Regions from separate parts of the Paenibacillus sp. FSL R7-0345 genome, predicted to be linked through region 2. Evidence: riboswitches for the same ligand, from Rfam matches in the RefSeq annotation. Region 2 holds a riboswitch; each other region holds the start of a gene.
What was found. Region 2 has a riboswitch for cyclic di-GMP ahead of NST84_RS29060 (flagellar assembly protein A). Riboswitches for the same ligand answer to the same signal wherever they lie in the genome.
Positions count from the first base shown of each region.

Region 1: linked by a shared signal. The riboswitch ahead of NST84_RS02930 (transglutaminase-like domain-containing protein) and the one ahead of NST84_RS29060 (flagellar assembly protein A) in region 2 are both predicted to bind cyclic di-GMP.
Region 3: linked by a shared signal. The riboswitch ahead of NST84_RS00945 (EAL domain-containing protein) and the one ahead of NST84_RS29060 (flagellar assembly protein A) in region 2 are both predicted to bind cyclic di-GMP.
Region 4: linked by a shared signal. The riboswitch ahead of NST84_RS02240 (choice-of-anchor A family protein) and the one ahead of NST84_RS29060 (flagellar assembly protein A) in region 2 are both predicted to bind cyclic di-GMP.

Region 1 is NZ_CP152002.1:674,209-677,323, forward strand. Features, by position in the region: gene NST84_RS02920 (GtrA family protein) at 1-334, shown strand, start outside; gene NST84_RS02925 (class D sortase) at 387-1,037, shown strand; cyclic di-GMP riboswitch class I at 1,160-1,240, shown strand; cyclic di-GMP riboswitch class I at 1,313-1,393, shown strand; gene NST84_RS02930 (transglutaminase-like domain-containing protein) at 1,407-2,216, shown strand; rRNA gene NST84_RS02935 (16S ribosomal RNA) at 2,637-3,115, shown strand, end outside.
Region 2 is NZ_CP152002.1:6,706,269-6,709,383, forward strand. Features, by position in the region: gene NST84_RS29050 (ABC transporter ATP-binding protein) at 1-138, opposite strand, end outside; gene NST84_RS29055 (FUSC family protein) at 484-1,533, shown strand; cyclic di-GMP riboswitch class I at 1,788-1,877, shown strand; gene NST84_RS29060 (flagellar assembly protein A) at 1,858-3,115, shown strand, end outside.
Region 3 is NZ_CP152002.1:188,726-191,840, forward strand. Features, by position in the region: RNA gene ssrA (transfer-messenger RNA) at 1-341, shown strand, start outside; gene NST84_RS00940 (Rpn family recombination-promoting nuclease/putative transposase) at 458-1,273, shown strand; cyclic di-GMP riboswitch class I at 1,834-1,929, shown strand; gene NST84_RS00945 (EAL domain-containing protein) at 2,001-3,115, shown strand, end outside.
Region 4 is NZ_CP152002.1:519,708-522,822, forward strand. Features, by position in the region: gene NST84_RS02235 (alpha/beta hydrolase-fold protein) at 1-83, shown strand, start outside; cyclic di-GMP riboswitch class I at 1,196-1,288, shown strand; gene NST84_RS02240 (choice-of-anchor A family protein) at 1,381-3,115, shown strand, end outside.

The sequences.
Region 1 (3,115 bases), 950 kb from region 2:
TACATTAATCGATTTTGCAGTATTTACACTACTGCACTCGCTGGGGATGATGAATGCTCCGGCGCAGGTTATTTCTTATAGTGCGGGGACAGCGAACAGTTTTTTTTGGAACAAGAAGGTGACCTTCAGTGACCGGGCGGCAGCTAAGGACGGTTCCGACCGGCTCCAGCTGGTGAGGTTTATCATCCTCAATCTGGCAGTGCTCGGCATTTCAGTACTGCTGATGCATTTTCTGACTGACAGCTTCGGGGTTCAGGTGCTTATAGCCAAGGTGCTGGTTACGTTTGTTACGGTGCTTATCAACTTTTTCGGAAGCCGGTTGTGGGTGTTCTAGGCAACCACCGGGATTGGGGCTGACCTGTTCAAAAATGTAAAGGGGGATGTTCATGCGCAAGTTTTCCTATCTAATTATATTGGCGGGCGTCCTTATTATGCTGTATCCGAAAGCGAATGAATGGTACAACGACAAGCAGCAGGCGAAACTGCTGGAGGAAGTAGAACAAGCCTACAGTGAGCTTACTCCGGCAGCTGAACCGGATCTGCAAAAGCCCTATGCTGAGGTGACCCAGCTGTTGGCCGAGGAGTCGGAACAGGAGGAAGAGGTCCAGCCAGCGGCTGAGCCGGCTGAAGAGATCGCAGTTGGCGGCAAAATCACCGGGATCATCACGATTGACCGGATCGATCTGAAGCTGCCTGTACTTGAAGGTGCGACAAAAGCGAATATGAAGCATGCTGCCGCCCATATGAAGGAGACAGCTCCGCTGGGTGAGGTGGGGAATGCAGCTATAGCAGCGCACAGATCCAGAACGGCCGGCCGGCTTTTTAACAGGCTGGATGAAGTGAAGATTGGAGATACAATCAAGATTAAGACAAGCGCAGAGGAGTATCAGTACGAAGTTTATGATATCTCTATTGTAGAACCGACGGACGTGTCGGTGCTGAACGGCAATGATAAGGACAAAATCCTCACTTTAATTACCTGCGATCCGCTTGTTAATCCGACTCACCGGCTGATTATTCATGCAAAGCTATCTTAGAATCAAAGAGAAAAAGGGATTCAGCGCGAAATATTAAAAAATTTATTGAAATATGCTGAAATTCTAGTAAATTAGGTCTTGTATCTAGGCGAATATATGGTAGTATATAACTATAAAAGCACGCACGATAACGGCAAACCTATCGAAAGGTAGGGACGCAAAGCTAAAGGGCCTTCCCGTAAGGATGGCAGCCAGCTACCGAATGAAGGGCTTTTTTTGTTGGCTATACGATCCAAAATCTAGCATTTTTGGTAGATTGAGAGAGATAAAGCTGCACACGATAACGGCAAACCTATCGAAAGGTAGGGACGCAAAGCTAGAGGGCCTTCCCGTAAGGATGGCAGCCAGCTACCGAAAGGAGTTTTATCCATGAAAAAATTTTACTTCATGCTGTTAACATTATTCGTAGTTGTCACTTCCGTTCAGACAAGCACTGCTTCAGCTGCTACTGCAGACTCAAGCTGGTTGAATACTTCCAAGCTCGATCAGGGCGTTGTTGCAGTATCCTATGATGTACCTGCTGACAAACGCATCAAAGTTATGATCACCAAGGGCGGTAACAGCTACACTTACAACCTGTATGCTTCCCAGTCGACAGAATCCTTCCCGCTGCAACAAGGCAACGGCACTTATAAAGTATCTGTTCTTGAGAACACAACCGGCAACAAATACAAAGTAGTAACTTCCGAAGATGTTGAGCTTAACCTTAGCAATGCTAACGCTGTATACTTGAGCTCCGTACAGAACGTTAAATGGACCTCTTCCGATAAAGCCGTACTGAAAGCTAAACAGCTTACACAAGGTCTGACTACAGACGAAGCTAAAGTAAAAGCGATTTATAACTACATCGTAGCAAATGTTAAATATGACAACACACTGGCTACAACAGTAACGCAGGACTATATTCCTAATAACGACAATACATTGCTCTCCAAAAAGGGCATTTGCTATGACTATGCTTCCCTGTTCGCCACTATGCTTCGCAGTGAAGGCATCCCTACTAAATTGGTAATGGGTAACACCAGCTATGTTTCGACATACCACGCCTGGAACGAAGTTCTGCTGAACGGCAAATGGGTAACAATCGATACTACTGTTGATGCAGGTCTGGCTAAGAACAATAAAGATGTTGGCCTTACTAAAGTAGCAAGCAAATATAGCGCTGCTAAATTCTACTAAGAACGAAGAAAATATAGTGGTAAGAAGACGGACTGCTTATTTATTTAAGCGGTTTGTCTTTTTTTTGATTAAGGGGTTGCTTTTTGTCGGTAATGTGGGGTATTATAAGTGAACGTTGTTACAGCGCGTCAAGGTTTAGCTGAAATTGACTGAAAAAGACATTTCAAAAAAAGCTTGCGTTTCTGAAACAAACGTGATATATTATAAGAGTTGCTGACGACGAGAGCGTAGGAGTCAACGACGAGCTTGATCTTTGAAAACTGAACAACGAGTGAGTATCGGAAATCACTTCGGTGAGATCCAAAGTAGAGAATGTAAATTCTCGTCAGATGTTTCAAAATGAGCAATCGCTCTTTTCGATAGTTTTCGGATGGTTATTTCCTCGGAGTAATTCGGGTGTGGTAACTACTCGGAAAAACCTTATTGGAGAGTTTGATCCTGGCTCAGGACGAACGCTGGCGGCGTGCCTAATACATGCAAGTCGAGCGGAGCTTATCCTTCGGGGTAAGCTTAGCGGCGGACGGGTGAGTAACACGTAGGCAACCTGCCCCTTAGTCTGGGATAACTACCGGAAACGGTAGCTAATACCGGATAATTTCTCTTTTCGCATGAGGAGAGAATGAAAGGCGGAGCAATCTGCTGGTAAGGGATGGGCCTGCGGCGCATTAGCTAGTTGGTGGGGTAACGGCTCACCAAGGCGACGATGCGTAGCCGACCTGAGAGGGTGAACGGCCACACTGGGACTGAGACACGGCCCAGACTCCTACGGGAGGCAGCAGTAGGGAATCTTCCGCAATGGGCGAAAGCCTGACGGAGCAACGCCGCGTGAGTGATGAAGGTTTTCGGATCGTAAAGCTCTGTTGCCAGGGAAGAACGTCCGGTAGAGTAACTGCTACCGG
Region 2 (3,115 bases):
GGGGCCCAGCAGTGTATAGAATTTGCCGCGTTCGATTTCGAAGCTGACGCCTTTTAACACGGCCTCCTCATCATCATACTGCTTAGTAACCTGGTCAAAAGAAATAATAGTGCCTTCCGGGGTAGCTATAGCTAACAACCTCCTTACCTTATGTAATACAACCTATTTTACCCTTATCTTACAGTGCACAATCGGCTTCTACCGGCGGAGCCCCGCCTGTACCGACAATTCCGCCCCTGCTTCGACAACATTTCATATTATATAGCATATCGGATGAATCCCATATATGCGATAACGAACAATGTAAACACTCAGACCTAATCTTAACAACTTCGTAAAATATCGGCCCGGCACGCCCGCTTTGAGATGCTATAATGAAAACGGCTGAAACAGCTATGAAAATTTCCCTTTTTACGAAAGAAGATGACTGAAATGAACGAGGGGTTACAGGAACGCCTTGAAAAATTTGGATTATCCCTTTATATGATACGGATTACACTGGCCGCTACCCTCTCCTGGCTGGCCGTCCACCGCCTTTATGGCGACCATTACCTATACTTTGCACCGCTGGCTGCAATTCTGATCACTCAGGGCACAGTGAAGGCTTCACTGGAAAAAGGCTGCTACCGCCTGCTTGGCATTGTGCTTGGCGGAACAGTCAGCCTGGTTGTCGGCCGCTTCATGGATATCAGCATTGTCTCCATCCTGCTGATTCTGCTGATCGGCATCGGCGTCGCCACCGCCTGCCGGATTAATATCCAGGCTGTCTCGCAGGTTGGCGTAACTGCCGTGCTTGCACTCACCTTCTACCATGACCATTATGTCGTATGGCGGCTCGCCGAAACGCTGATCGGTGTACTCATCGCCCTCTTGATTAATATCATTGTCGTCCCGCCGAAGGGCTTCGCTAAAGTGAAGGGTCTGGCGCTTGAAGGAAGCCTGCTGCTGGCTGATTCTTTAAGCAGACTCGCTGCCGGCGGCAGAAACGGCGAGCCTGCCCGTGATATGCTGAAACGCTCCGGCGGACTGCTCGCGAAGAGCAGCAGCCTGCAGAAGGAGCTGCTGCACACGCTGTCGCACTATCCTTGCCGTAAAGATATGCGCGGGCTGGTCCAGGCTACTTCGCATTTGCAGAAGGTTCACTTTTATCTTCAGGAGATTGCCGAAGAGCTTACCCTGCTGCCTGCCCACTACGCTGCCTCGGACCGGATGAACGAGGTGTTGTCCGCAGCAGCTGACTGCATCGCCCTGTACGGCACCAGAACACTGTCTGATGCCGAAGCCCGGCGCCAGCTGCCGGAATGCCTGCGCCGGGCGCGCGAGCTGCAGCTGTCCTGGTTCTCGGAGCTGCAGGCCGAATGCCCGCTGACCGCGATCCGTGATCTCGGCGCCGTCTTTTCTCACCTGAACCGGGTGCTTGATGTAATTGAACAGGCCGATTATGCGGCCGTTTCCGCCGCGCCCGTGCCGGTTAGAGGCGAAGCGGCCCGCAGTATCCGCCTCGGCAGCAAAGGACTCTCCCACAAGCTGTAAGCTTGGGAGGGCCCTTTTTTTATAGTTTTTTATGTCCCGGCGTCTGACTGGAGATAAAGACCCATTACCGGCTTGCACACCGTACTTCAGCTGCACTTTCCGGATGAATTTACAGTTGAAAACTCGCTGCACAAGTATTAAAATTAAGCTTATTTGCAGCAGTGCCTAAATTCAGTACTATAGCACCAGTTATGAATCTTTATTGTCAACTCTGACCCAATAAATGACCTCAGGCTGAATGTTTATCAATGTCTCATGTATAAAGGCAAACTGTCTGAAAGGGCAGGACGCAAAGCAATGGGCCTAACAATGCTATGTGCATTCATGGCTGCCAGGCTGCCGGTTTCGGATCATTCTAAAAGCGAGGTTAAAACAATGCCGCATCACACCCTTGAACAGCCACGGCATGCGTTCAGCACCGGGCCTTCCTTCAGCTCTGACCACTCAACGTATTCTTCCGCCCAGTCCCGGCCGCTTAGCGGGACACCCGGCAATGAGGAGAAGAACGGAAAGGTCATCGTGCAGAACGACCAGATCTTTATCACTCCTCCCTTACCCGGCGGCAAGGCTGCCGTTATCTCTGCCCTTCACCCCGTTGTCCTCAAGATTAACCGGATCAAAGTAAATGAGCCTGCCGCCATCACTTCATCTGTCCAGCTGAGCTGGGAAATCAGCGAGAAGCCGCAGTACCAGATTACCGTGTCTGAAGACGGGCTAAGCGCTTATTTTACACTCTACCGGGTTGAAAAGTATGCCTGGAAGCTGGTCAATTGCCCCGCCTCGGCCCAGGTCTGTGTCCGGGCAGAGCCGAATTATGATCTGCTCCTGTCCAGGCTGACCGTCAATCAGATCCTGGCCGACTTCTCCTCAAGCTCCTTTATGCCTAATCTCAACATTCCTGCCCTGTATGCCGAGCTGAATAATCCGACCTATCTTCCGGTTTGTATCGCTGTGGGCAAGCCGCCGCTGCCTGGAATAGACGGCCGGCTGGAGCTGCCGGCCAGGCTGCCCGGGACTGATGACGATGTTCCTGATTATCCGGAGATTCCTTCTGCGCGGACAGGCGGGATACTTGCCCGCAAGCTGCCTCCGCAGGAAGGAAGGCCCGGCTTCAATGTGCACGGCAGCATTTTGCCACCGCCCCGGCCGGAGGATATTACCCTGAAGCCTGCTGATTGCTATTCCCTGCTCCCGGGCGGCGAAATTGTCGCACTCCGCGATGGACGGCCGCGGATTACAGGCTGGGGAACCCGGACTATGAGCATTGATTTTCCGGAAACCCATATCATCCAGGAGAGCATGACATCAGCAGACAGTCCTGTTCTATTCGCAGGAGATGTAATAGCCCCGGACGGAATCGCGGATCACTGTACTATAGAAGTATTAGGAAACGTATACATATCCGGCGACGTCCGTCATGCCGTCATTGCCGCTACCGGCAGTGTAGTCATCCGCGGCAAGGTTACAGACAGCCACATTTATTGCGGCGACTGTGGTGCAATACAGCACCGGCTGCATCAATTCCCGAGTCAGCTGATGGAGGAGCTGATGCTGCTCAGAAATGCCGCCCTGATGCTGGAGG
Region 3 (3,115 bases), 460 kb from region 2:
GGTAGTTCGAGCATGAGCAGCGAGTAGTGGGGACGCGTCCGCTTTATCAACGCTAAAGCCTATTAAACGGCAAACAACAAAACAACTACGCTTTCGCAGCTTAATAACCTGTGTGCGTGCTTCTACCCTGCATCGCCCATGTGACAGGGATAGGGGCTAACAAGTAGTGGGATACGCTGTCTGGTCTCCGCCTGGGGTCAGCAGAAGAAGATAATCAGGCTGACCCGAAGAGGACCCGGTTACGGGGGGCTTCTAGGGTGACATCAAATCCGTGACTACACTCGTAGAAACTTATGTGCCGTTATCTTCGGACAGGGGTTCGACTCCCCTCGGCTCCATATGGAGTATTTAGAAAGACACCTTTAGGGGTGTCTTTTTTCGTTTTAGGTATTCTCCCTCGAAGCCCATTCAAAATGAAAAATGTTATAATAAATATTAAAGAATGGAGCTGATGCCGATGGATTTACTGGACCCACGTGTTGACTTTGTGTTCAAACGGATATTTGGCAGCGAGAACAATAAGGATGTGCTGCTGGCGTTCCTTAACCGTATTTTCACAGAAGCTGGCGAGCCGCCGCTGACCGAGATCATCCTGATGAATCCTTATACGGATAAAGACGATCCCCACGACAAACAGTCCATCTTAGATGTTTACGCCAAGACCTCTGAAGGCAAACTGATTGATATAGAGATGCAGCTTTTCAATAAGTATGATATAGAGAAACGAACGCTTTTTTATTGGAGCAAACGGTATGCGAGTCAACTGAGTGAGGGAGACAAGTATCCAGAGTTGAAGAAATGCGTAACGATCAACATTTTAAACTATACGTTATTAAAGAATGAACAATATCATAACGTATTTCATTTGCGGGAAGACCGAACAGGGATATCCTTGATTGATGACATCGAGGTTCATTTCTTGGAGTTGCCGAAGCTGGATGAACATAGAGTTCCGTCTGAAGGCGGATTGATCAATTGGCTGTTGTTTCTGAAAGGTGCCGATACATCACAATGGGAGGTGCTGAAGATGAATGAGCCAGGATTGGAGAAGGCAATGGACACCTTGCAATATTTGAGTCAGGATTCAGAGGCTAGACGATTGTATGAGGCCAGACAGAAGTATTTGCATGATGAGGCTTCTATGCTGGGAAGTGCAGAACTAGCAGGTATAAAAAAAGTGGCTAAAAATATGCTTGCCATGAATCTGGACATAACAACGATTGCTAAGGCGACTGGATTAACAGAGCAAGAGATCAATGCTTTGAGAAAGTAATTACTAATTATGCCTCACCTTATACTTCTTTGCCAAGTCAATTCAGATGGGGAGCTTCTAGGGTGACATCAAATCCGTGACTACACTCGTAGAAACTTATGTGCCGTTATCTTCGGACAGGGGTTCGACTCCCCTCGGCTCCATATGGAGTAAAGTGAAAGACACCTTTAAAGGTGTCTTTTTCGTTTTTGCGGCTGTTTTGGATTATACGTGGCGGTTAAAAATCCTATAATGACGCGGTTTCCGGGACATGCTGTTAACAGATACAATGAGTTTCACTGAGGCTATACGGAGACCGGTGGCTTTGGCCTCCACGTAACCCGTAATAAATATGCTCCCCCTTCGGCGTGTGTTTTCGCCTTCCATACCCATCATCCGCCCTTCGATGTTGACCAATGAAGAGATCGTTGCAGTCTGAGCACTCCTACCTGCTATAAGTTGATATGAACGGTGCCATTCAGAAATGCAGAAAATGGTTGTAACACCCAGTAGTATAAACTATAATTAGTGTCAGCTTGTAGATTAATGTCGAATAATGTATTGTCTTTCAGATAATCTCAATAATAATAGGGCACACTCGTTGAAAAACGGGGTCGCAAAACTACAGGGGCTATCACATTTCCAATTCAGATATGTTATGCCAGCCAGTTACCGAAGGCAAGGAAACCTCTCCTTTTCGGGAGAGGTTTTTTGTTGCAATGGGCCTGATTCATAAGGTGGGGGAACAGTGAGTAAATCTAATAAGTCGATTGTATTTATCATAGCTCTGATTGTTTTTGGACTACTAGGTAATATGCTCAACCTATCCCTATTGCTGGGGGTCAATTTTATCTTCGGCAGTATATTCACCTTTTTGATATTGCGGATATATGGTCTTAAATGGGCTCTAGTGGCATCGGCTATTGTAAATGGTTACACGTTGTTTCTTTGGAATCATCCTTACGCTATGTTTGTTTTTGTGCTGGAAACTTTATTTGTCGGCGTCTTCTACAGAGGGAAAAGGATTGTTCTTATTGATAGCCTATATTGGATGATTTTAGGGATGCCCCTCATATGGGTATTCTATCGTTATGCCCTGGATATGAATTTTACCGCTTCCCTGCTGGTTGTGCTTAAGGATGCCGTAAATGGTATTTTAAATGTATTAATTTCCAGTTTAATCTTTACTTATCTGCCTCTTATTAAATGGCCGTCATTCCAAAAACGCAAAATGTCGAGCTCTCTTCATGATGTGCTTTTCAACATATTTGTCACACTTACCTTTATAACTTTGCTTCTGGTGACGGTGATGATCGGCCATGAACAGTATCACAACATGAATGAAAAAATAAAGTCAGAGACTGAACGAGATTCGGCTATCATCTGCGATGATCTCACAGAGTGGGGAAAAGTTCATGTTGCCGCAGTGAATACTTTATCGATGGCGGCGGCTGAGAATAGGATGGAAAAGATGGATTCCTTGCAGCGCCATGTGGCTTATCTACTGGCGTCATATCCCGATTTTATTACATCATACATTGCTGATCGTAACGGAGTTACAAAGCTGTTCTCTCCATTACTGAATGACAAAGGAGAGTCAACGATTGGCTTAAGCTTCTCGGATCGGCCTTACTTTGAATATATGAAAGAAAAACACCAATCCGTTGTTTCCGATGTGTTTCTTGGAAGAGGCGGCGTTAACGAGCCCATTGTGGTTGTAGGCTCCCCTATTATGATTAGCGGCGAATTTACAGGGGTGGCCGTAGGCGCTCTAAATCTTAACTATGTTACAACAGAGTTAAAAAAGCTGGCGAATAATAGACTAATGAATATCACAATCGTAGATAGGCATGACAAGGTTAT
Region 4 (3,115 bases), 790 kb from region 2:
GCCATATGTCTGTACTGCAGCCGTTGTTCAGTCCGATGCTGCGCTTTGTTTTTGCGGCAGAGGGAGCGGAGCTCTGTATTTGAGCTGCTGGGAATCAGTTTCATTTGAACTGGACCCGGGTTTGCTTTATATTAGTAAGGGAGCAGAATTCCGGATTCATGCAGACGTAGGCTAGAATCACACAATTGATGCAGCGCGGAATCCGAATTGTACCGGGTTCCGCTTTTTTTTCTTCTATATATAGGACAAAATTTGTACTGGTATAGTGGTATGTATCTGTTATCCCGCGGGTATCTTTTAATTATAGAACAGGAATCAGGAAGGAGTGTATGCAAAGGAAATGGGCAGTCTCCTTATTGCGTGGCTTTGTATGCTGTGTTTATTTTTCACCTTCAGAGATAAGGTGAGCCGGAGAATCCTTTATCCTGTAGCGCTGGTTGTTGTGCTTGGCACTTTAGGCTGCTGGACTATTTTAATGTAATTTTCAGGTGTCTATCAGCTGATTTTCAGGTTGATCCTTTATATTAGAACTACCAAACACCCCCCAGTGTTATATGGTACCCTGCAGGTCTTGTCAACTCCCATGACAAGGCCTTTTTGCTGCACAAAATTAACAAAAATCATCAATGGTGTGATATTTTTCACAATAAAATGTTTAGAATTGTTTTATATTGAATTTGAAATACTGAAGATAAGAATAAACCTGCTGAAAAGGAGCATGATGATGAATCACGAAGGAAGTCTCCGCCGCGGTCTGTTGTTTGGTCTGGTTTTAAGTATCCCGCTTTGGATGTCAATGATCGGCTGGCTGCAGCTGCTCTAAAATACAAGGTGCAAGACGGTCAGCAGGTTATCTGCGGCAGTCTTTTTTACTTGGCTGTTGAGTATAATATCTAAGGCGGTACTAGTAGTTCAATTCTACTAGAATTAAACATTTTGAATATATTAAATTTAAAATAAAAAAAGAGAGTATTCCGGAGTATAAAAGAGGATTACTTTGATAATAGATAGAGTTATATAGGTTTGTTACTGAGAATCTTCCATACAGGCCATTTTCCCAGAAAATTCTAATATTATTGCCAAATTATTATAAGGAATAGATTGACAATATAGAGGATCAGGGAATACACTGAGTTTAGTGCTAAAGTAACAAATGTCATAGACTAGTTATTACAATTTAAATTACATACTTTCTCATGTATAATCGCAAACCGCATGAAAGTGCGGGACGCAAAGCCAGGAGTCTACAGCCTCGGGAGAAGAGCGCTATGATCGTCCGGCCGCCGTGAAGCTTGTCTTCCTGGCGGCTTTTTTGTTGTTTTCAGGCGGGGTGCTGCTGTAGCCAAGCTTTAAATTGTTATCTTACGGGAGGAATTATTAATGAAACGTAAATCCGTATTGAAACTGTCCTTTGCTTTGGCTATGGCTGCTGTCCTGCTGGTTGGGGGTTGGCTGACTGCTGCCGGCCAGGATAAAATAAGGGCCGACAGCACACCTCTTCCGGGCATTGCGGGCAAATACAACGTATTCGTCCTTGGTGATCTCAAAGGCTACCACAGTGATTCTGAAGGCAGAATGGCGGCAGGCGGTAACATTACGCTTTCACAGGGCGGATATTCGGTAGGCCACAGCCTGAGTAACGAGGAGCGTTCCGAAATGGATTCGCTGGTTGCGGGCGGTAACCTGAACTACGAGATGGGGGAAGTAAACGGCAGCGCCGTTTATGGAGGTACATATACAGGCTCAGGCAAGCCTAGAGGCGGTACAGGAACCCTGCGGCAGGAAGCGAACGTTATTAACTTTGTCTCGGAATTTGCCTTGCTTCGTACGAAATCCCAAGAGCTTGCAGCTCTGACGGTGAACGGCAAGACTGAAGACAGCTATGGAAATATTAAACTGACTGGTACCGATCCCGTACTGAATGTATTTTCGGTTTCCGGCAGCGTGCTAACGGGCGCCAATGAGCTGCGGATCACTGCTCCGGCAGGATCAACTGTAATTGTTAATATAGACGGCAGCTCTGTCACATTCAAAAACGGGAACGGGCTGACAGGGGTCAGCCAGAATAAAGTGCTTTATAATTTCCCGCAGGCGACTGCCCTGCGGCTGGAAAGTATCGGTGTGATGGGCACCGTGCTGGCGCCGAATGCGGCGATTACCTTTAATAACGGGCAGATTAACGGCAGCATGTATGGCGCCTCACTGGAAGGCAGCGGGGAATTCCACCATAAGCCGTACACCGGCCGTGACAACGGAACACCAGCTACACCAACACCAACACCAACACCAACACCAACACCAACACCAACACCAACGCCGACAGTAACACCAACACCAACACCAACACCAACGCCAACGCCGACGCCGACAGTAACACCGACGCCAACGCCGACGCCGACAGTAACACCGACGCCAACACCGACGCCGACAGTAACACCAACACCAACACCAACACCAACACCAACACCGACGCCGACAGCAACACCGACGCCGACAGCAACACCGACGCCGACAGTAACACCGACGCCGACAGTAACACCGACGCCGACAGCAACACCGACGCCGACACCGACACCAACGCCGACAGCAACACCGACACCGACGCCAACGCCGACAGCAACACCGACACCAACGCCGACAGCAACACCGACACCGACACCGACACCAACGCCAACGCCGACAGCAACACCGACGCCAACGCCGACGGCAGGGCCAACAAGCACGCCAACACCGGTTCCTACCACTGCAGCGACACCGACGCCAACTCAGGGGACGCCGGCAACGGCACCGCCGGCAGCAACACCGACAACCGGAACTCCGGTGACGACTCCAACAGCAACAAACGCCGCCACACCGGCTCCGACCAGTATCGTTGCTATCCCGGGGGGCACCGTACCGACACCGTCAGGCCCGACAGTCATAGGCACGATCGTAACCGATGAAGAACTGGCTATTGATGATAATCCTGTACCGCTTGGTCCGGGGCCTAGTGCAACGTCGGCTGTAGGAGGTGTAATAGCCGTGCCGAAGACTACACCTGCGCCAAGTCCGACAGCCGGACCTGGCCCCGAGGATGAAATTGTGCTTGATGATGAGATTCCGCTGGGCAGCGTAA